DNA from 3 places in the Pseudomonas sp. MWU13-2517 genome. Region 3 is predicted to be linked to each of the others. Evidence: predicted binding sites of a transcription regulator. Region 3 holds the regulator's gene; each other region holds the start of a gene.
What was found. The regulator FliA, encoded in region 3, starts transcription of late flagellar genes. The targets are predictions, from matches to a motif close to CTAAAGTTTNNNNNNNNNNNGCCGNTAA.
Positions count from the first base shown of each region.

Region 1: a site for FliA is predicted at 2,418-2,445, ahead of motA (flagellar motor stator protein MotA). Genes of this name have one in related genera too.
Region 2: a site for FliA is predicted at 3,333-3,360, ahead of M5B97_RS26640 (methyl-accepting chemotaxis protein). Genes of this name have one in related genera too.

Region 1 is NZ_JALMFA010000012.1:73,439-81,065, forward strand. It holds gene rhdA (thiosulfate sulfurtransferase) at 1-753, opposite strand, end outside; gene M5B97_RS18315 (HDOD domain-containing protein) at 811-2,346, opposite strand; gene motA (flagellar motor stator protein MotA) at 2,514-3,365, shown strand; gene motB (flagellar motor protein MotB) at 3,369-4,391, shown strand; gene rsgA (small ribosomal subunit biogenesis GTPase RsgA) at 4,441-5,472, opposite strand; gene orn (oligoribonuclease) at 5,581-6,123, shown strand; gene M5B97_RS18340 (trimeric intracellular cation channel family protein) at 6,229-6,846, shown strand; gene queG (tRNA epoxyqueuosine(34) reductase QueG) at 6,843-7,627, opposite strand, start outside.
Region 2 is NZ_JALMFA010000024.1:19,937-27,563, reverse strand. It holds gene M5B97_RS26645 (sensor histidine kinase) at 1-1,125, shown strand, start outside; gene M5B97_RS26640 (methyl-accepting chemotaxis protein) at 1,150-3,297, opposite strand; gene M5B97_RS26635 (Na+/H+ antiporter NhaC family protein) at 3,536-4,855, shown strand; gene M5B97_RS26630 (methyl-accepting chemotaxis protein) at 4,927-6,606, shown strand; gene yegQ (tRNA 5-hydroxyuridine modification protein YegQ) at 6,603-7,627, opposite strand, start outside.
Region 3 is NZ_JALMFA010000005.1:3,844-11,470, reverse strand. It holds gene flhF (flagellar biosynthesis protein FlhF) at 1-47, shown strand, start outside; gene fleN (flagellar synthesis regulator FleN) at 153-986, shown strand; gene fliA (RNA polymerase sigma factor FliA) at 983-1,723, shown strand; gene M5B97_RS08600 (chemotaxis response regulator CheY) at 1,892-2,266, shown strand; gene M5B97_RS08595 (protein phosphatase CheZ) at 2,285-3,073, shown strand; gene M5B97_RS08590 (chemotaxis protein CheA) at 3,239-5,452, shown strand; gene M5B97_RS08585 (chemotaxis response regulator protein-glutamate methylesterase) at 5,501-6,622, shown strand; gene M5B97_RS08580 (flagellar motor protein) at 6,622-7,362, shown strand; gene motD (flagellar motor protein MotD) at 7,556-7,627, shown strand, end outside.

The sequences.
Region 1 (7,627 bases), on a different contig from region 3:
GACTCGCGGATAACCGAGCGCCTTGGCCACCAGGTAGGTGAAGCCAGAGCGGTGATGAGTCTGGCAGTGGGTGATGATTTCTTTGTCGCGGGTCAGCCCGAGGTCTTCGAGGATCTGTGGCATGTCACGGCGGATGCGCAGGTTGCGTGCCTTGTCCATGCCGGCGGTCCATTCGAAGTTCACCGCGCCGGGGATGTGACCACCCTTGGCCGCGAGGACTTTCTCGCCGGAGTACTCCAACGGGCCGCGTGCGTCCCAGATGCCCAGGTCGGCCGCGCCCAGACGGCTTTGCAGGTATTCGCGGGTGGCGGTAGGGCCGTCGTGCAAGGTCAGGCTGACCGGGCCGCCGACGGGGGCGGGCACCTCGGTGGACAGCGGGTGCTCGCCTTCCAGCCAGGCGAGCAGGCCGCCATCCAGATAGTGGTATTTCTGGTGGCCGATCACGTCGAGCATCCAGATAAAACGCCCGGCCCAGCCACCGCCTTCGTCGTCATAGACCACGTAGGTCGCGTCCGGGGTGTGGCCCAGCTCGCCGAACAGCTTTTCCAGGTCGGCCTTGCTCGGCAGCAAGCCCGGCGCTGGAGGCTGGCCCAGTTGAGTGCGCTTGGGGTCAACGAAATGCGCGCCGGGGATATGCCCTTCGGCGTAGCGGGCTGCGCTGGTGAGGTCCACCAGAATCAGGTGTTCGGCATCAAGGCGACCTTGCAGGTCGCTGGGTTCGATCACCAGCGGCAAGCCAGAGAAGTCAGGCATGTGAGGTCTCCTGGGCACAAATGTTGGCGATAAAGGACCGCGATTGTAGCGCAAGCATCAAGCGCTGCGGTTGGTAAAGCTGTGCAGCGCTTTCTCGATGCATTGAGCGGTTTTGCCGAAGGCCTGCACTGTGGTTTCAGAGAGTGGCCCGCCGCCCTGGTCAGCGATCATCAGCATGACCACTCGGCCATTGCAGCTCAGGGAGCGCAGCAATAGATGTTCGCCGGTAAACAAGCGACGCAGCACTGGCGGCAGCAGCGCGCAGAACTGTTCATGGTTATCGGGTGTGATGCGCACCTGCGCGGATTTTTCCAGAAGGCGCTGCAACAGCGTGCTGTTGACCACGTCCAGGCTCAGATTCGCGGCGTCCTTCGGCAAACCATCGGCTTGATGCACGCGCAATGTGCTCAAGGCTCGATCGGCCATGAACAACAGCACCCTTTGCATGCCGCTGGCCACCAGGGCTTCCCGTGCGCAGGTGGTCAGGTGCATGGCGTTGGCGAAGCGGCTTGGTTCAACCAGCAACTCGGTACACCGATTGCGCCACACGGCCAAGGACTCGGCAGTGGGGGGCGGCGCGGGCAGCAGGCCGCGATGGATCTTCTGCACATGCCACGGCCAGATCAGCGACAACGCTGGGTGCCAGAGGTCGGGCATCAGGGTGTGGCGGGCGCTGGTCACAGCTTGTTGGTGAACCTGTTGCTGCACTTCACCGAGGGGTTCTTGCAGGTAGAGCGCAGTCAGGTATTGCCAGCGCTCGGTGTGCGGGCAAGTCCAGGATTCCTGGGCCGACATTGCCAGGCCGTTAGCCAGTAATACCGTGTTGGCCGGCTGGTTCAGCCAGCGGCGCAGGTTGGGTTCGGCATCGAGCAACTGCTGGTGGCGCAGTGCGTCGTCTTCGCGGGCGATATGCAGCGCCTTGACCAGCAAGCGCTGTTCGCTCAGCAGCAGGTGGTAGCCTTGGGATACCCAGATAGGCAAGTGCCAGGCTTCGGTCAAGCCAAGGCACAAATCCAGCAGGCGTATGCCGAACAAATCCTGCTCGACCTGACGTGCCGGCTGGCCTTTGTGGATCACCCGTAACTCCCATTCTTCCAGGAGTTTGGGGTAGGCAATGGCCATCGGCCAGAGCGGCGACAAAAACAGCAGGCTACCCCAGTGAATGTCTTGCCACAGCCGCGCAAGGCGGCTGCCGAAGAGGCCGTTGGCTTGCTGCGAAGCGTGCTGGCTCACCAGCAGCAGTTGCCGAAAGGCCACGGGGATTTCATTGGCCGGCACTGAGGGCAGGCGTACCAGCAGTTCTTCGGCGCGTTTGAGGCCGAGGCGGTTGAGCGCCACTTCGAGGTTTTCCGCAGGTGCCGCCATGCTGCCGTGGGTGTGGCTATTGGCCTCGCGCATTACGCCGAGTACCAGCGCCGGGCTGTTTTGCATCAGCTCGGCAATATCTCGTAATGAGCTGCGGCTGTCGCGAATGGCTTTGCACACACGTTCGTGGCTGGCTTGCGGGACGGGCAGCAGGACGTCATCCAGGCGCTTGATCCAAGCCGCGAGGGTGGTCGGTTTTGCAGTTGGGACTGTCGTTTCATTAGCCATGATTGGGGCGCGATCATCACTTGCATTCAACACGCCCGGAGTGGGCTGAATTGGCTTTTCGCCTTAACGGGCTATAGTCTGGCGCAGTTTTGCCGATAAGTAGAACAAGAGTTTTTCAGCTGCACCTACTATGTCCATGAACCCGACGGCGCAAGTACCAATCTCCTATGGCTAAAATTATCGGCATCATCGTCGTCCTCGCAAGCGTGCTCGGTGGGTACGTCCTGTCCCACGGTAAGATTGCCGCACTGATCCAGCCTTTCGAAGTGCTGATTATCGGCGGCGCCGCATTTGGCGCTTTTCTGCAGGCCAACCCCGGCTACATGACCATGCATGTGATCAAGAAGTCGCTGGGCATGTTCAGCTCGCGCTTCTCCCACACCTTCTATCTGGAAGTGTTGGGATTGGTCTACGAGATCCTCAACAAGAGCCGCCGCGAAGGCATGATGGCCATCGAAGGCGACATCGAAGACGCCGCCGCCAGCCCGATTTTCGCCAAGTACCCGGCGGTGCTCAAAGATGAGCGCATGACGGCTTACATCTGTGATTACCTGCGCATCATGTCCTCCGGCAACATGGCCCCCCATGAGCTGGAAGGCCTGTTCGACATGGAACTGTTCAGCCTCAAGGAAGAGCTGGAACATCCTTCCCACGCCGTCAGCGGCGTCTCTGACGGCATGCCCGGTTTCGGTATCGTTGCGGCGGTACTGGGTATTGTGGTGACCATGGCGTCCTTGGGCGAAGGCGACCAGAAGGCCATCGGTATGCACGTGGGTGCGGCGCTGGTGGGGACCTTTTTCGGTATTCTCGCGGCCTACGGTTTCTTCGGCCCGCTGGCGACCTCTCTGGCGCACGACGCCAAGGAAGAGATCAACCTCTACGAAGCGATCAAGGCGTGCCTGGTAGCTTCGGCCTCCGGTATGCCGCCGTCGCTGGCGGTAGAGTTCGGGCGCAAGGTGCTGTACCCGAAACATCGCCCAAGTTTTGCCGAGCTGGAACAAGCGGTGCGCGGTCGCTAAGCCATGGAAAACAACCAGCCGATAATCATCAAGCGCGTCAAGCGCTTCGCTGCGGGGCACCATGGCGGCGCCTGGAAAATCGCCTTCGCCGACTTTGCGACGGCGATGATGGCGTTCTTCCTCGTGCTGTGGCTGATGTCTACCGCCACGCCGGAACAGAAGATCGCCATTGCCGGTTACTTCAAAGACCCCATTGGCTTCTCGGAAAGCGGTACACCTTTCGTCATCGACCTTGGTGGCTCACCACAGTTGGCGCCTGAGCGCACCATCAATCCGGAGGTCAAGACCGAGGCGCCGCAGGAAAAAATCCCTGTCGAGCGCGACACTGTCGAGGCCATGGCTGAACAAGTCGAGCAGGAACGCCTGGAACTGCTGTTGAAGGAATTGCAGACCAAGGTTGAAGAAAACCCGCAACTGCTGAAGTTCAAGGATCAGATCTCCTTCGAAATCACGCCTGAGGGCCTGCGCATCCAGATCACCGACGCCGCTAACCGGCCCATGTTCGACTCCGGCAGCGCGCGCCTGAAACCGTACTTCGAAGATATTCTGCTGGCCATGGCCGACACCATCAAGGCGGTGCCGAACAAGATCAGCATCAGCGGTCACACCGACGCCAAGCCGTATGCGGGCCAAGGCGACTTCGGCAACTGGGAGCTCTCGGCGAACCGCGCCAACGCCGCCCGCCGTGCGTTGGTGGCAGGCAGCTACCCGGACCCGCAGGTGGCCCGCGTGGTGGGTTTTGCTTCCTCGCAATTGTTTGATCCTGCGGACCCGTTCAACCCGGTCAACCGCCGGATCGATATCGTGGTGCTGACCAAAAAGGCTCAGCGCGCGATCGAGGGTGATCACAGTGGGGCACCTGCGCAACCGCACCAAAGCGAAGGCGCGCCAGGAGAAGCGCCGGCTGATCCGAACGCCATTCCTCCAGGGCAGGAGCCGTTACCGGCCCATGAGCTGCGACAGAAGCTGAACTTGTTTGACGATGGCGGGGTGAAGGATCCTACGGCACCTGCCCCCAAGCCGTAATCCCCATGCAAAAAGGCCGCGATGATCGCGGCCTTTTCGTTGGTGCAGGTTAGTAACTACTCTCCGGCAGACTTGCAATGATCGAGCGATAGCTGTTCATCCGCTGCTGCTGCACGCGGCCATCTTCCAGCGCCTTGAGCAGCGCACAGCCCGGTTCACGATCGTGTTTGCAGTCTCGGAAGCGGCAGGTGCCGATCAGGTCGTTGAATTCGATGAAGCCCGCTTCCACATCGCTGCGGCTGACGTGGCCGAGGCCGAACTCACGGATGCCCGGGGAGTCGATCAGCTCGCCGCCACCAGGGAAGTGGAACAGCCGCGCGGTGGTGGTGGTGTGGGTGCCCTGGCCGGACAGCTCCGACAGTGGGCCCACGCGGGTCTCGACTTCCGGCAGCAGGCTATTGACCAGCGATGACTTGCCCACGCCCGACTGTCCGACGAACACGCTGATGCGCCCGTCCAACTGCCGTTGCAGCTGTTCCATGCCATCGCCGTGATGCGCCGAAACTTCCAGCACCGGGTAACCCAGGGTGCGGTAGACCGACAGTAACGCGTTGAGCGCCGGAGCGTTCTGTTCGTCGATCAGGTCGAATTTGTTCAACAGCAACAACGGGCGGATGCCGGCATGTTCGGCCGCCACCAGATAGCGGTCGATCAGGTTGGCATGGGGCTCGGGCAACGGCGCGAACACAATCACGATCATGTCGACGTTGGCGGCCACCGGCTTGAGCTGGCCACGGCTGTCGGGGCGGCGCAGTTCGGTGGTGCGCGGCAGTTGGGCGACGATTACGCCGATGCCCTGGTTGCCGGCACGCCATACTACTTTGTCGCCGGTGACCAGCGCAGGCAGGTTGGCGCGCAGATGGCAACGGGACACCGAACCTGCGAGTTCGCCTTCCAGCGCCTCGACTTCGACCTGTACGCCGAAGTGCGCGATCACCAGGCCCGTTTGTTCGGGGCCCAGGTCGCCGCCCTCAAGTGCTTCCACTGCGGAGGATTCACGTTTGGCGGCGCGAGCGGCGCGCTCACCCTGAATCTTTTCGATGCGCCAGTTTTGGCGGCGATTGAGCTGGCGTTTGGCCATTGGTGTTCCGTGTCGATAATGCAAAGGATAGGTGAAACGGTCGCGAGTCTAGCATGCCCCCGCCTGCTAAACTGCGCAGCCACGCCAAGGTGCCAAGAGAATCAAGCCATGCAAAACCCACAGAACCTGATTTGGATCGATCTGGAAATGACCGGTCTGAACCCCGACACCGACGTCATCATCGAGATGGCGACCATTGTCACCGACAGTAACCTTAATACCTTGGCCGAAGGTCCGGTGATTGCCATTCATCACAGCGATGCAGTATTGGCCACCATGGATGAGTGGAACACCCGCACCCACGGCAACTCCGGCCTGACCCAGCGCGTGCGTGACAGCCGCGTCAGCATGGCCGAAGCCGAGGCCCAGACCATCGCTTTCCTGGAAAAATGGGTACCCAAGGGCAAGTCGCCGATCTGCGGCAACAGCATCTGCCAGGACCGTCGCTTCCTTTATACGCACATGAAGGCGCTGGAAAGCTACTTCCACTACCGCAACCTGGATGTGTCCACTTTGAAAGAGCTGGCCGCGCGCTGGGCGCCGGAAGTCAAAGACAGCTTCCATAAAGGCAGCACGCACCTGGCGCTGGATGATATCCGCGAGTCGATTGCCGAGTTGCAGCATTACCGCAAGCATTTCATCAAGGCCTGAAGGTGCAGCTTGCTCGCGAAGGATGCGACTCGCTCTTTCGCCAAGCGCCCCCTTTTGGTGCCATCAGCAAATGATTAGACTGCCGGCCTCTTTGCAAGGATCGCCATCATGCTGCTGATGCTGTACCTCATCGCCATCACTGCCGAAGCCATGACCGGCGCGCTGTCCGCCGGCCGGCGTGGCATGGATTGGTTTGGCGTAGTGCTGATCGCCTGCGTCACCGCCTTGGGCGGTGGTTCGGTGCGCGATGTGTTGCTCGGGCATTACCCGCTGACATGGGTCAAGCACCCGGAATACCTGGTGCTGACGTCCGTTGCCGCACTGGTGACGATCTTTATCGCGCCGCTGATGCGCCACCTGCGTTCGCTGTTCCTGGCGCTGGACGCCGTGGGGCTGGTGGCGTTCACCTTGATCGGCTGCATGACCGCCCTGGAAATGGGCCACGGCATGCTGGTGGCGGTGGTCAGTGGCGTGATCACGGGGGTGTTCGGCGGCATCCTGCGGGATATCTTCTGCAACGATATTCCGCTGATCTTCCGCCGTGAGCTGTACGCCAGCGTGTCGTTCCTCGCTGCGTGGTTCTACATGCTGTGCCTGTATCTGGAATTACCGAGCGAGCAGGCGATTTTGCTGACGCTGTTCAGCGGCTTTCTATTGCGCCTGCTGGCGATCCGTTTCCACTGGGAAATGCCCAAGTTCGTCTACAACGACGATGTGCACTAGCGCCTGGCGTGCTGGTCGAGTGCCCACTCGACGTGTTCGCGCACCAACTCCGATGGATAGTCCCGGCGTGCCTTCAACGCTTCGAGCACCGGGATGCTCGACGGTGCATTGCCCAGGCCCACCGCCAGGTTGCGCAGCCAGCGCTCATAACCGGCGCGGCGTAGGGGCGAGCCTTCGGTGCTGCTGAGGAATTTATCCTCGTCCCACATGAACAGCTCGGCCAGTTCGGCGTTATCCAGGTTGTGGCGCGGCTTGAAATCACCCTCGGCGGTAGGACGGGCGAAACGATTCCACGGGCAAACGATCTGACAGTCATCGCAGCCGAACACGCGATTACCGATCAACGGGCGCAGGTCTTCAGGGATCGCCGTCTTGAGCTCAATGGTCAGGTAGGAAATGCAACGCCGTGCGTCCAGCACATAGGGGCCGACGAAGGCATTGGTAGGGCAGATGTCCAGGCACGCGGTGCAGCGGCCACAGTGTTCGGTGCTATGGGGTTCGTCCACCGGCAGCGGCAAGTCAACAAACAGTTCGCTCAGGAAGAAATAGCTGCCAGCCTTGCGATTGAGTACCAGCGTGTTTTTGCCGATCCAGCCCAGCCCGGCTTGTTCGGCAATGGCTTTTTCCAGTACCGGCGCGCTGTCCACGAAGGCGCGGAAGCCAAATGGGCCGATGTGTGCCTGAATGCGGTCGGCCAGTTGCTGCACGCGCTTGCGGATCAGCTTGTGGTAGTCGCGACCCAGGGCATAACGCGAGATATAGGCTTTTTCCGGCTGGGCCA
Region 2 (7,627 bases), on a different contig from region 3:
CAGCGTTTGTCACCCGCTTATCAACGGCCGTTTTCCGGTCATTACTTTCGTATTGATTTTGCCGATATTCACTGGCGCTCCCGTTCGCTTTGGGATCAGGAGCTGCCGCGTCTCCCGCAGATCGGCCTCAAAGGCAATCTGCAATTGGGGCCGGAGGGCCAACAACTGCTGGTATTGCGTTCGGACTACAAACGCTTCGGCCAGACGATTTCCATCAGCGTGGCCCAGGACTACACGCCTGTGCGGGAAAGCTTTCGCCTGATGCGTCAGATCGGCCTGGTGCTGGGGCTGGCGGCGTTATTACTGGTGTTGGTCCTGCAACGAGTGACCGTGCGTCGCGCCTTGCGCCCGTTGGAAACTGCGCGCGAACAGATCGCCCAACTGCAACAAGGCCAGCGCTCCCAACTCGATACCCAAGTGCCGCTGGAACTGGAGCCGTTGGTCTCGCAGATCAACCATCTGCTGGCCCACACTGAAGACAGCCTCAAGCGTTCACGCAATGCCTTGGGCAACCTCGGGCATGCCTTGAAAACCCCACTGGCCGTGTTGTTGAGCGCAGCGTCCAGCGAGCCGCTCAAGGACCATCCGCAACTGAGCAAGTTGTTGCGCGAGCAGCTTGAGCAAGTGCAGCAACGCCTCAATCGTGAACTCAACCGTGCGCGCCTGGCCGGTGAAACCTTGCCCGGCGCATTATTCGACTGTGAAAAAGAACTGCCCAGCCTGTTGGCCACGCTCAACATGATCCACGGTGAACACCTGGACTTGAGCTACCAGGTGTCGCCCGGCCTGCAACTGCCCTGGGACCGCGAAGACCTGCTGGAACTGCTCGGCAACCTGCTGGACAACGCCTGTAAATGGGCGGACGCCGAAGTCCGCCTGATCATCAGCGAAACGGCGCAGGCCTATCTGTTGGCAGTGGAAGACGACGGCCCCGGTATACCCGAGACCGATCGCGACAAGGTGCTTAGCCGAGGTATGCGCCTGGATGAGCAGATCGACGGCCATGGCCTGGGGTTGGGGATCGTGCGGGATATCGTTGAGGTGTGGGGCGGGGTGTTGCAGTTGCAGGAGAGTGAACTGGGCGGGTTGAAGGTGTTGATTGAGTTGCCCAGGCGCCAGGCTTGAGCCCGGCGCCTCGACAGCGCGGCATTACACTTTGAATTGGTCCATCAACCCCTGCTGTTGATTCGCCAGGCGGTTCAGCGCCTGGCTGACCCGCGCCGACTCATTGGCCTGCTCCGACAACGATTCGGTCACATCCCGGATCGTCGCCACATTGCTGTTGATCTCTTCAGCCACTGCGCTTTGTTCCTCGGCCGCGCTGGCGATCTGCAGGTTCATGTCGCTGATCACGGTGACAGCGTCGCCAATCTGGCGCAAGGCACTCACGGCCTGGCCTACCTGTTCGACACTGCCCTGGGCCTGGCGGTGGCTGTTGCCCATGGCGCCGACCACCTCGGTGGTGCCGCTTTGCAATTGCTCGATCACCAGGCGGGTCTCTTCCACCGATTCCTGGGTACGTTGCGCCAGGTTACGTACCTCGTCGGCAACCACGGCAAACCCACGGCCAGCTTCACCGGCCCGGGCCGCTTCGATGGCGGCGTTGAGCGCCAGCAGGTTGGTCTGCTCGGCGATGCCGCGAATCACTTCCAGCACCGAACCGATTTGCGCGCTGTTGGCTGCCAAGCCTTCGACCTGGGCCATGGCGGTACTCATGTCGGCGGCGAGTGCGCCGATGTTGCTGGTGGTGCGGTCGATCACGGTCAGGCCTTCGCGGGTGGCCTGGTCGGCATCGCGTGCAGCCTGGGCGGCTTGGGCCGCGCTGCGGGCGACATCCTGCGCGGTGGCGCTCATTTCATGGGAGGCGGTGGCGACCTGATCCACCTGGCGGTATTGCTGTTCCATACCGGCGCTGGTTTCGGTGGCAATCGCGGCGGATTGGTCGGCGGTACCACGGGCGTCCTGCACTGACCGTTTGACCTCGGCAATGATCGGCTGCAGCTTGTCGAGGAAGCGGTTGAACCAGCCGGCCAGTTGGCCCAGTTCGTCTTTTTTGTCATAGGCCAGGCGGCGGGTCAGGTCGCCTTCGCCACTGGCGATGTCTTCGAGCATGCGTGCCACGCCGAGAATCGGACGGGTCACGCCGCGCGCCATCAGCCATACCAGGGCCAGGCCGGCCACCGCAGCCAACAGCCCCAGGCTCAGTTCCAGCAGGGTGCCCTTGGCATTGTCGGCGTCCAGTTGTGCTTTCAGGGCTTCGGCAGGGGCGACCAGGACTTTTTCCGGTACGTCCAGCAACACACCCCAGGGCTTGCCACCCGGGATCGGTATAAATGGCGCCAATACCTTGAGCTGGTGGTCGGTACGCAGGCTGCGGGTTTGCGTGCTGCTGGCCAGCGCGCTGATCAACTGCGCGCCGCTGACGGTATCGACCTGGTCCAGGCGTTGGCTGAGTTTGCCGGCGTCCGGGCTGTAGCCGGCAAGCAAGCCGGTCGGGCTGAGGATGCTGACCTGAGTCTGGCCGTCATACAGTTTTTGGCTCGCCTGTTGGCTCACGGCCTGCAAGCTGTTGAGGTTGATGTCCACCGACAGCGAGGCGATGACTTTGCCGTTGGCCATCAGCGGGAACACGATGCTGGTCATCAGCACGTTCTGCCCGTCGATCACATAAAAATACGGTTCGATCACACAGGGTTTAAGGGTCGCGCGCGGGCAGGTGAACCAGGCATTGGCTTTCTCGCCGCTGGGGCCGACGCTGGTGTCGGCCATATCACTTTCGGGCAGTGGCATCGAGGTCAGTTTGCCCGGGGTGGGCTGCGACCAATACAGGGCAAAGCGGCCTTTTTCGTTGCTGCCCAATTCTTTCTGATTGGCGAACAACTCGTCCTTGCCATCCAGCGCATTCGCTTCAAACACCAGGGACAAACCAAGCAGGTCCGGGTTGGCTTGCAGCGCGGCCTTGACCTGGCGAGTCAGGTCTTCACGGGTGTCGAAGGCATCGAGGAAGCGCTTTTCAGCCTGTTCGCGCAGGAACAGCACTTGGCGGGAAAAGCCATGGCCGTACTGGTAGGCATCCATGAACTGCTGGCGAATGCCCAGTGACTGCACTTCACCCTGCGCCTCGATGCGCGCCTGGGCCGAGGCATCAAGCATCTGCATGCTGGATGCCTTGACCTGCTCGGAGCTCTGCCCCATGCGATACAGCGACAGCCCCACCAGCAGGGTTACGATCCCCAGCAGGCAGAGACCGGCGAGCAGGGTGATTTTCCATTGAATGGAGAGCTGCCTAAGCGACATCGGGACATCCTTACCTGAAAACACGTAGAGATCCGTTATCGGCTGTGCGGTTTATTTCTTTATTCAAACGTTCAATAGAAAGCTCAAAGCGGCGTCGTTTTTTGACATGGCCGCCCGCCTGCTGCAAAGTGCGCGCCCTCTAATAAGACCTCCTCAGCCTGCACGTCGGCCACCCTGTTTGATGGCCGCCTGGGCGCCGCACGCCTGTTCTTCTGTTTTTTGTCTTGAGGTAACCATGATTAACGCAGTAATCGCCGCGGTCGGCACCATGCTGGTGCTCAGCCTGTCCCGCGTGCATGTGGTCATCGCCATTATTGTCGGTGCCCTGGTGGGTGGCCTGACCGGTGGCCTGGGTATCGACGCCACGCTCAAAGCGTTCAACGGTGGCTTGGGCGGCGGCGCCACCGTGGCTTTGTCTTACGCTTTACTCGGTGCTTTCGCCGTGGCGATTGCCAAATCCGGCCTGGCCCATGCCCTGGCGGACAAAGCGCTGCTGATGGTGGACCGACAGGAAGCGACCGGTGGCAGTCACGTCAAATGGTTGTTGATCGGCCTGCTGTGGGTCGTAGCGATCGCCTCGCAGAACATCCTGCCCATTCATATTGCCTTTATCCCGTTGTTGGTTCCGCCGCTGTTGTACGTGCTGACCAAGCTGCAACTGGACCGCCGCCTGATCGCCTGCGTGATGACCTTCGGCTTGATCACGCCCTACATGTTCCTGCCGGTAGGTTTCGGCAACATCTTCCTCAACCAGATCCTGCTGGCCAACGTCGCCAAGAGCGGCGTAGACATCAGTCAGGTCAATGTCACCCACGCCATGGGCTTGCCGGCGCTGGGCATGGTGGTCGGCCTGTTGATGGCAGTGTTTGTCAGCTACCGCAAAAAGCGTGTGTATGACTTGGAGAAAATCGAACGGGTCGAGCAAGTGGCGGTGCAGTACAACCCGTTGACCCTGTTGGTGGCCGGGCTGGCGATTGCCGCGGCATTCATCATTCAATTGTGGCTGGACTCGATGATCATCGGCGCCCTGGCCGGGTTCCTGATCTTCTCGGTGTCGGGCATCGTGCGCTGGCGCGAGACGGACGACCTGTTCACCGAAGGCATGAAGATGATGGCGATGATTGGCTTCATCATGATCGCCTCGTCGGGTTTTGCCGAAGTGCTCAAGGCTACCGGTGACGTGCGTTCGCTGGTTGAAACCTCGGCGGCATTCATCGGCCATAGCCGCGGTGTGGGTGCATTGCTGATGTTGCTGGTGGGGCTGCTGGTGACGATGGGTATCGGTTCGTCGTTCTCCACGGTGCCGATCCTCGCCGCGATTTTCGTACCGCTGTGCGTGCAACTGGGCTTCAGCCCGTTGGCCATCGTGTGCATCGTCGGTACGGCGGGGGCCTTGGGCGATGCCGGGTCGCCGGCGTCGGACTCCACCCTCGGCCCGACCTCCGGGCTGAACATCGACGGCCAGCATCACCATATCTGGGACACCGTGGTGCCGACGTTCTTGCACTACAATATCCCATTGCTTGCGTTTGGCTGGATTGCCGCGATGACCCTCTGACAGGATCGTCCTACAGAAATCGGGTAATAGGCCGTTAACCTCTCAAGTCGCCACGAATAAGAGAGAAAGCCATGCGTCTGAGTTTAAAGGCCAAAGTCCTGTCCCTGGCCGTCGTGCCGGTGTTGCTGTTTGCCGTGGTCATCAGCCTGACCACCGTGTGGATCCTGAAGGGCCAGGCGCGCAACGAGGTGGACGAAACCCGCCAGCGCCTGCTCAACGACGCCAAGGCAACTCTGCAGAGTTACGTGGAAGTGGCCATGACCACCATCAAGCCGCTTTACGACGCGGCGGCCCCCGGCGATACGGCGGCGCGGGCCGAGGTGGTCAAGCTGCTGTCCAGCACCAGCTACGGCAAGGATGGCTACTTCTTCGGCTACGACTCCGAGACCATCCGCCTGTTCAAGGGCAACAGCCCCGACGGCGTAGGCAAAAGCTTCAAGGACAACCGCGATCCCAACGGTGTCTACGTCAATCGCGACCTGGTCAAGGTCGGCAAGGACGGCACCCACTACCTCCAATACAGCTCCACCCAGCCCGGCCAGACCGAGTTGGTGCCCAAGCTCGGCTACACCGAGTACTTGCCGAAATGGGACATGGTGATTGGTACGTCGGTCAACCTGGATGGCATCGAGGCCCAGGTGGCGGTGGTCGAGGCCAAGGTCGAGAAACGCATGGAAGGTGTAGTGCTGAGTATCCTCGGCGTCGCCGTCGTGGTGCTGCTGGTGATTGCCGTCGTGGGCATGATGGTAGCCAATACCATCCTGCGTCCGCTGAGCCTGATGAAAGCCAACCTTGACGACATCGCCGCCGGTGAAGGCGATTTGACTCGGCGCCTGGCCATTACCAGCCAGGACGAGCTGGGCGATCTTGCCGGTGCGTTCAATCGTTTTGTCGACAAGATCCACGGCCTGGTGCGCCAGATCACCGAGATGACCACCCAGCTGACCGGCCTGGTCAGCCAGGTTTCCGATCAGGCCCAGCGTTCCGAGCAGGCCATGGAGCGCCAGCGCCACGAAACCGACCAAGTCGCCACGGCGATTAACCAGATGTCTTCCGCCGCCCAGGAAGTGGCGCGAAGTGCCCAGGGCGCCTCAGTGGCTGCCCAGCAGACCGACGCCGAAGGCCAGGCGGCCAAGCGTGTGGTGGACGGCAGCATCGCGCAGATTCATGCGCTGGTGAACGATATCCGCAGCAGCGGCGTGTCCCTCGACAGCTTGCAGCAGGATGTGTCGTCGATTGTCAGTGTGCTGGGTGTGATCCGCTCGATTGCCGAACAGACCAACCTGCTGGCCCTCAACGCCGCGATCGAAGCCGCGCGGGCAGGGGAGGCCGGGCGAGGTTTTGCGGTGGTGGCCGACGAAGTGCGTGCCCTGGCCAGCCGTACCCAAACCAGCACCCAGGAAATCCAAAGCATGATCGACCGCCTGCAAAAAGGCACGGTCGCCGCCGTGGACGCCATGCGCCGCTCCAGCGACGCGGGCGATGGCACCTCGGCCCAGGCCAATGAAGCCGGGGCCTCACTGGACACCATGGCGCAACTGATCGGCACGATCAATTCGATGAACGCCCAGATCGCCAGCGCTGCCGAGGAGCAGACCGCCGTGGCCGAAGAGATCAACCGCAGCGTGCATCAGATCGCCGCGGCGGTGGACAGTGTGGCCGATGAAACTCAGTTGGGCGCCCAGACCTCGCGCAGTCTGGCGGATCTGGGGCAGCGTCTGGGGCAGTTGGTGGGGCAGTTCAGGATCTAGAGATCGCGCATCAATAAGCCAAAGCGCACGTCCATGTCGGCTGGCAGTGGCACGTACACGGTGTGTCCATCCCCTGGCGCCACGTCGATGGTTTCGCCTTTGGCATTGTGCAGAGAGGCCAGGTCAAAGTGAAAGTTGCCGGCGGGGGTCATCAACTCCAGGTGATCGCCCACGGCGAAGCGATTTTTCACCTTGACTTCGGCCCGGTCGCCACGGCGCTCGCCGGTGAGCTCCCCGACAAACTGCTGACGCTCCGACACTGAACTGCCGTTCTGGTAGTTCTGGTATTCGTCATGCACATGACGGCGTAGAAAGCCTTCGGTGTAACCGCGCTGGGCCAGGGATTCGAGGTTGGTCATCAGGTTGCGGTCGAAGGCGCGCCCGGCCACCGCATCATCAATGGCCTGGCGGTACACCTGGGTGGTGCGCGCGCAGTAGAAGTGGGACTTCGTGCGGCCTTCGATCTTCAGCGAATGCACGCCCATGTGTGTCAGGCGCTCCACATGCTGCACGGCGCGCAGGTCCTTGGCGTTCATGATGTAGGTGCCGTGTTCGTCTTCGAAGGCGGGCATCTGCTCATCGGGGCGGTTGGCCTCCTGCAGCAGAAAGACCTGGTCGGTCGGCGCGCCGATCCCCAGGGTGGGTTCCGGATGGTAGTGCCGGACGATATCGCCCGTGGCGTTTTCCACCGCCGGCGTGGCCTGGTATTTCCACCGGCATGCGTTGGTACAGGTGCCCTGGTTGGCATCGCGCTTGTTCATATAGCCCGAGAGCAGGCAGCGCCCGGAGTAGGCCATGCACAAGGCGCCGTGCACGAACACTTCCAGCTCCATGGCTGGTACCTGCTGGCGGATCTCGCCGATCTCTTCCAGGGACAACTCCCGCGACAGAATCACCCGGCAGATGCCTTGCTGTTGCCAGAACTCGACACTGGCCCAGTTCACCGTATTGGCCTGCACCGACAGATGAATCGGCATCTCGGGAAAGTGGCGGCGCACCAGCATGATCAAGCCCGGGTCGG
Region 3 (7,627 bases):
ATATGTTCGCCGACCTTTACCACAACCCGGCAAAACGGGTGGGGTGAGGCATGATGAGCACTGTGAAATGTATCTACATTGATGGTCTGCAAGCGATTCGCGCGACCACGCCATGTAGCCTGCGTCTAAGCAAGACAAGGTAAAGAAATAAAATGGGCAGCATGCATCCTGTACAGGTGATCGCGGTGACCGGCGGCAAAGGTGGCGTCGGGAAAACTAACGTGTCGGTGAATTTGTCCCTGGCCCTGGCAGAGCTTGGCCGTCGCGTCATGCTGTTGGATGCTGACCTGGGTCTGGCGAACGTTGACGTTCTGCTGGGGCTGACACCCAAACACACCCTCGCCGACGTGATCGAGGGCCGCTGCGAGCTGCGCGATGTGCTGCTGCAGGGCCCCGGTGGCATTCGCATCGTGCCGGCCGCCTCGGGCACCCAGAGCATGGTGCACCTGAGCCCGGCGCAGCATGCCGGCCTGATCCAGGCGTTCAGCGATATCGGCGACAACCTCGACGTGTTGGTGATCGATACCGCCGCCGGGATCGGCGAATCCGTGGTCAGCTTCGTGCGCGCCGCGCAGGAAGTGTTGCTGGTGGTCTGCGATGAACCCACCTCGATCACCGACGCCTACGCCCTGATCAAACTGCTTAACCGTGACTACGGCATGAACCGCTTCCGGGTGCTGGCCAACATGGCCCAAAGCCCGCAGGAAGGCCGAAACCTGTTCGCCAAGTTGACCAAGGTCACGGACCGTTTCCTCGATGTGGCCTTACAATACGTTGGCGCAGTTCCCTACGACGAGTCGGTGCGCAAGGCTGTGCAAAAGCAGCGTGCAGTCTATGAAGCGTTTCCTCGTTCCAAGTGCGCGCTGGCGTTCAAGGCGATTGCCCAGAAGGTCGATACCTGGCCGTTGCCCGCCAACCCGCGTGGGCATCTGGAGTTTTTCGTCGAGCGATTGGTGCATCAGACGAGCGCAGGACCGGTGCTATGACATCCAGCGGCTACAACCTTTACAAAAAATCGGCGCGTGACAGTCAAGGCGAATTGATCGAGCGTTACGCGCCCCTGGTCAAGCGCATCGCCTACCACCTGCTGGCGCGTCTGCCGGCCAGTGTGCAGGTGGAGGACCTGATCCAGGCCGGCATGATCGGCCTGCTCGAAGTGTCGACCAAATACGACGCGAGCAAAGGCGCGAGTTTCGAGACCTATGCGGGTATCCGTATCCGTGGTGCGATGCTCGATGAAGTGCGTAAAGGGGATTGGGCGCCGCGTTCGGTACATCGCAATACGCGAATGGTCAGTGACGCAATTCGCGCAATTGAAGCAAAAACCGGTCGCGACGCTAAAGATCATGAAGTTGCGGCCGAACTCCAATTGAGTCTCGATGATTATTACGGGATTTTGAACGATACCTTGGGCAGCCGCCTGTTCAGTTTCGACGACCTGTTGCAGGACGGCGAACACGAAGGGCTGCACGAGGACGGCGCGAGTGCACATCTCGAACCGTCGCGCGACTTGGAAGATGAGCGTTTCCAGGGGGCGTTGGCGGACGCGATTGCCAATTTGCCGGAGCGTGAGCGACTGGTGTTGGCGCTGTACTACGACGAAGAGCTGAACCTCAAGGAAATCGGTGAGGTCCTGGGGGTCAGCGAATCGCGTGTCAGCCAACTGCATAGCCAGTGCGCGGCTCGCTTGCGGGGGCGATTGGGAGAGTGGCGCGCGCGCTGACAGGCAGTGTGGGGACACTGCAGACGCGCCGCGAAAGTCGAAGGCTTTCGCGGGGTCGTGCCGTGGTGCCCTGGGCAGTCCTTTTTTGTGTAACGCCTGTTGATTGAAATGGCGCGTCCAGGTGCTGGGCGCGTTTAAGACTGCTTGGAGGTCGAATTGGACAAGAACATGAAAATCCTCATCGTTGATGACTTCTCAACGATGCGGCGGATCATAAAAAATCTGTTGCGTGACCTTGGGTTCACCAACACGATCGAGGCGGATGACGGCCTGACTGCGATTCCGATCCTCAACAGTGGGGCCATCGACTTTCTGGTAACCGACTGGAACATGCCGGGCATGACCGGTATCGAGCTGCTGCGCCACGTGCGCGCCGATGAAAAACTGCGCAGCCTGCCTGTGCTGATGGTGACCGCTGAAGCCAAGCGTGAACAGATCATCGAAGCCGCCCAAGCCGGGGTCAACGGTTACGTGGTCAAACCATTCACCGCATTGGCCTTGAAAGAGAAGATCGAAAAAATCTTCGAACGCATCGGTCATTGATGCTGCCACGGGGGCGCTATGGAGCAAAATGAAACGTCACAGGGAGACTTTGAGTCGACCCTGAAAAAGCATGCTCTTCAGTTGGTCGAGTGCCTTGAAAAAGGTCAGTTCGGCGACGCAGTGCAGTTAATCCATGAGCTCAACCAGACTCGTGACCGCGGCCTGTATCAGGAAGTGGGCAAGCTGACGCGAGAGCTGCACAGTGCGATCGTCAATTTCCAGATTGACCCGCACATGCCCCAGGCCGAAGAGATTTCGCAAATCACCGATGCCACCGAACGCCTGTCCTATGTGGTCAAGCTGACTGAGGCGGCGGCCAACCGCACCATGGACCTGGTGGAAAACGCCACGCCTCTGGTCACCGGCATGGCCAACGAAGCCCAGGCCCTCAGCGTTGACTGGGGCCGCTTCATGCGCCGGGAAGTGGGCGCGGAAGAGTTTCGTGAGTTGGCGCGTCGGGTTGAAGGTTTCCTGTCGCGCAGTGAGCAGGATAACCGCACGGTTTCCAGCAACCTCAACGACATTCTGCTGGCCCAGGATTACCAGGACCTTACCGGTCAAGTGATCAAGCGGGTGACCCAACTGGTCACCGAAGTGGAAAGCAATTTGCTCAAATTGGTGCTGATGGCCGGCCAGGTCGACCGCTTTGCCGGTATCGAACATGACCGCGCAGCGATCCTTTCGGAAAAAGATCCACAAAAACACCTCGCCAAGGGTGAAGGTCCGCAGATTCATGCCGATAAACGTGAAGACGTCGTATCCGGTCAAGATGACGTAGACGATTTGCTGTCCAGTTTAGGCTTTTAGGTCCTGATAACGGCAAATGACGGTCGCGCCACGCCCCGCAAGGTGCAAGGCCAGGCATGAGGAGAGAGGTTTGGTTTTTCCAAATGAACGACGAATAACGACGGCTTGCGCCTTGCGGGGCGCGATCTGCCATTTGCCGTTATCAGGACCTACAGGAGCACCCACATGAGCTTCGGCGCCGATGAAGAGATCCTTCAGGATTTCCTTGTAGAGGCCGGCGAAATATTAGAGCAACTGTCCGAGCAACTGGTCGAGCTGGAAAGCCGCCCGGATGATGCGAACCTGCTCAATGCAATTTTTCGCGGTTTTCACACTGTAAAAGGGGGCGCCGGCTTCCTCCAGCTCCATGAGCTGGTGGAGTGCTGCCACATCGCCGAGAACGTGTTCGACATCCTGCGCAAGGGTGAGCGTCACGTCGATTCGGAGTTGATGGACGTGATTCTCGAAGCACTGGATGCGGTCAACGGCATGTTCAGCCAGGTCCGTGATCGTGCACCGATTACGGCCGCCACCCCTGAACTGCTGGCCGCCCTGGCGCGCTACGCGGAACCTGCCGACACCTCGGCCGCGCCGGCTGTGGAAGCGGCACCGGAACCGGTTGCCGAGCCTGAGGCCGATGTGACGGATAGCGAGTTCGAGCAACTGCTCGATTCCCTCAGCGCCGTGAAGGCCGAAGCTGAAGCGCCTGCGGCACCTGTCGCGGCACCGACCAGCGAAGACATCACCGACGCCGAATTCGAATCCTTGCTCGACCAGTTGCATGGCAAGGGCCAGTTCGCTGCCGACGCCGTGGCACCTGCCGCAGCCCCTGTAGCGCCTGCGGCCTCGGCCAGCACCGACATTACCGACGACGAGTTCGAAGCGTTGCTCGACCAACTGCACGGCAAAGGCACGTTTGTGGCCGAAGCCCTGCCGGAAGTCGCGGCGACGGCTGCTGCGCCTGCTGCCAGCCCGGAACCCGCCAGCAACGGGCTGATTTCCGAGAACGAATTCGAAGCCTTGCTCGATGAGTTGCATGGCAAGGGCAAGTTCGGCGAAGTGGCCCCGGCGGCTGCCGCGACCGCGACCCCCGTAGCGGCAAAACCTGCCCCTGCACCTGCTGCTGCCCCTGCACCCGCACCTGCTGCCAAGCCCGCCCCGGCCCCTGCAGCGGCGCCGGCCCCTGCGCGTGCCGCCGCTGCTCCGGTGGCCGAAAAGCCTGCCAGCGAAGCCGAAACCACCGTGCGTGTGGACACGGCGCGGCTGGACGACATCATGAACATGGTCGGCGAACTGGTGCTGGTACGTAACCGCCTGGTGCGCCTGGGCCTGAGCAGTGGCGATGAGTCGATGCAGAAGGCCGTGTCGAACCTCGACGTGGTCACTGCCGACCTGCAGACCGCTGTGATGAAAACGCGGATGCAGCCGATCAAGAAAGTCTTCGGCCGCTTCCCACGCCTGGTACGCGACCTCGCGCGGCAGCTCAAGAAAGAGATCAACCTGGAACTGGTGGGCGAAGAAACCGACCTGGACAAAAACCTCGTCGAGGCCCTGGCCGATCCGCTGGTCCACTTGGTGCGCAACGCGGTCGACCACGGTGTCGAAACCCCTGAAGAACGTGAAGCTTCGGGCAAGTCCCGCGGCGGCAAAGTGATTCTGGCGGCCGAGCAAGAGGGCGACCATATCCTGCTGTCGATTACCGATGACGGTAAGGGCATGGATCCGACCATCCTGCGCAATATCGCGGTCAAGCGCGGTGTGATGGATAAAGATGCGGCCGACCGCCTGACCGACACCGAGTGCTACAACCTGATCTTCGCTCCGGGCTTCTCGACCAAGACCGAGATTTCCGACGTGTCCGGTCGTGGCGTGGGCATGGACGTGGTGAAGACCAAGATCAGCCAGCTCAACGGCTCGATCAACATCTACTCGACCAAGGGCCAGGGCTCGAAGATCGTGATCAAGGTGCCGTTGACCTTGGCGATCATGCCGACCCTGATGGTGATGCTGGGCAACCAGGCGTTCGCGTTCCCACTGGTCAACGTCAACGAGATCTTCCACCTCGACCTGTCACGTACCAATGTGGTGGACGGGCAGGAAGTGGTGATCGTGCGCGATAAAGCGCTGCCGCTGTTCTACCTCAAGCGCTGGCTGGTTGCATCGGCTGCCCATGAAGAGCAGCGCGAAGGCCACGTAGTGATTCTGTCCGTGGGCACCCAGCGTATCGGGTTTGTGGTCGATCAACTGGTGGGCCAGGAAGAAGTGGTCATCAAGCCTTTGGGCAAAATGCTGCAGGGAACCCCGGGCATGTCGGGTGCGACCATCACCGGTGACGGTCGGATCGCGCTGATTCTCGATGTTCCGAGCATGCTCAAGCGTTACGCCGCTCGGCGTATTTGATTCTGGTGGGGCTTGGGCGACTTGTCCGCCCCACCTAACGGAGTGTTTATGGCAGTCAAGGTCCTGGTGGTGGACGATTCGGGTTTCTTCCGCCGCCGCGTCTCGGAAATTCTTTCCGCCGATCCAACCATTCAGGTAGTCGGCACGGCCACCAACGGCAAAGAGGCGATTGATCAAGCCATTGCGTTGAAGCCGGACGTGATTACCATGGACTACGAGATGCCGATGATGGATGGCATTACGGCAGTTCGACACATCATGCAACGCTGCCCGACTCCGGTGTTGATGTTCTCTTCGCTGACCCACGAAGGCGCCAGGGTAACCCTGGATGCGCTGGACGCAGGGGCGGTGGACTTCCTGCCGAAGAATTTCGAGGACATCTCGCGCAACCCCGAGAAGGTCAAGCAGATGCTGTGTGAGAAGGTGCACAGCATTTCCCGCAGTAACCGTCGTAGCCTGTTCAGCACGCCTGCGCCCGCGCCGGTTGCGGCACCTGCGCCGACAACGTCCTCATTCGCGCGTCCGGCGCCTGCGCCTGTGGCGCGACCTGCCGTGGCGCCGGCGCGCGCCCCTGCGTCGAGTGCTCATTCGCCTGCGCCCAAGCGCAAGGCCTACAAGTTGGTGGCTATCGGTACCTCCACCGGCGGCCCGGTTGCACTGCAACGCGTATTGACGCAACTGCCGGCCAACTTCCCGGCGCCGATCGTGCTGGTGCAGCATATGCCCGCGGCGTTTACCAAGGCCTTCGCCGAACGCTTGGACAAGCTGTGCCGCATCAGCGTCAAGGAAGCCGAAGACGGCGACATCCTGCGCCCTGGCCTGGCATTGCTGGCTCCAGGCGGCAAGCAGATGATGGTGGATGGCCGTGGCGCGGTGAAAATCCTGCCGGGCGATGAACGCCTGAACTACAAACCGTGTGTAGATATCACCTTTGGTTCGGCGGCCAAGTCCTACAGCGACAAAGTTCTGGCGGTGGTACTCACCGGCATGGGCGCTGACGGCCGCGAAGGCGCCCGTCTGCTCAAGCAGGGTGGCAGCACGATCTGGGCCCAGGATGAGGCCAGTTGCGTGATCTATGGCATGCCCATGGCCATCGTCAAGGCCGACCTGGCCGACGCCGTGTACAGCCTGGACGACATCGGCAAGCATCTGGCGGAGGCGTGCCTCTGATGGATGTATTGAGCTTGATCGGCATCACCCTGGCGTTTGTCGCGATCATCGGCGGCAACTTCCTCGAAGGCGGCCACCTTGGCGCCTTGGCCAACGGCCCGGCGGCGTTGATCGTGATCGGCGGCACCGTGGGCGCAGCCTTGCTGCAATCGCCCCTGAGCTCGTTCAAGCGTGCCATGCAGATTCTGGTGTGGATCATTTTTCCGCCGCGTGTCGACCTGCCCGGCGGCATCGATCGCGTGGTCAACTGGAGCCTCACCGCACGCAAGGAGGGCCTGCTGGGCCTGGAAGGCGTGGCCGATGCAGAGCCCGACAGCTACGCACGCAAAGGTTTGCAGTTGCTGGTGGACGGTGCCGAACCGGAAGCGATCCGCAGCATCCTCGAAGTGGATTTCTATACCCAGGAAAGCCGCGACATCAACGCAGCCAAGGTCTTTGAAAGCATGGGCGGCTACGCGCCGACCATCGGCATCATCGGTGCGGTGATGGGCCTGATTCATGTGATGGGCAACCTGGCCGATCCGTCGCAATTGGGCAGCGGCATTGCCGTGGCATTTGTCGCCACCATCTATGGCGTAGCCAGTGCCAACCTGGTGCTGTTGCCGGTGGCGAGCAAGCTCAAGTCGATAGCCATGCGCCAATCCCGTTACCGCGAGATGCTGCTGGAAGGTTTGCTGTCGATTGCCGAGGGTGAGAACCCGCGCTCCATCGAATTGAAGCTTCAAGGCTTCATGGATTAATGGCCATGGCTATCAACCTGTGGCGAGCGAGCTTGCTCGCGCTGGGCTGCGAAGCAGCCCCGATACAGCCTACATGTTTCTTCAGATGGCGCGCGTTGCCTGGTTTTGGGGGCGCTTCGCGTCCCAGCGCGAGCAAGCTCGCTCGCCACAATCACAATGAAGCGGTCAATCCTGGCCAGAGAGGTGTCTGCCTGTGAGCCGTCGCCGTCGCGAGCCCGAAGAACATGTCAATCACGAGCGGTGGCTGGTGTCCTATGCGGACTTC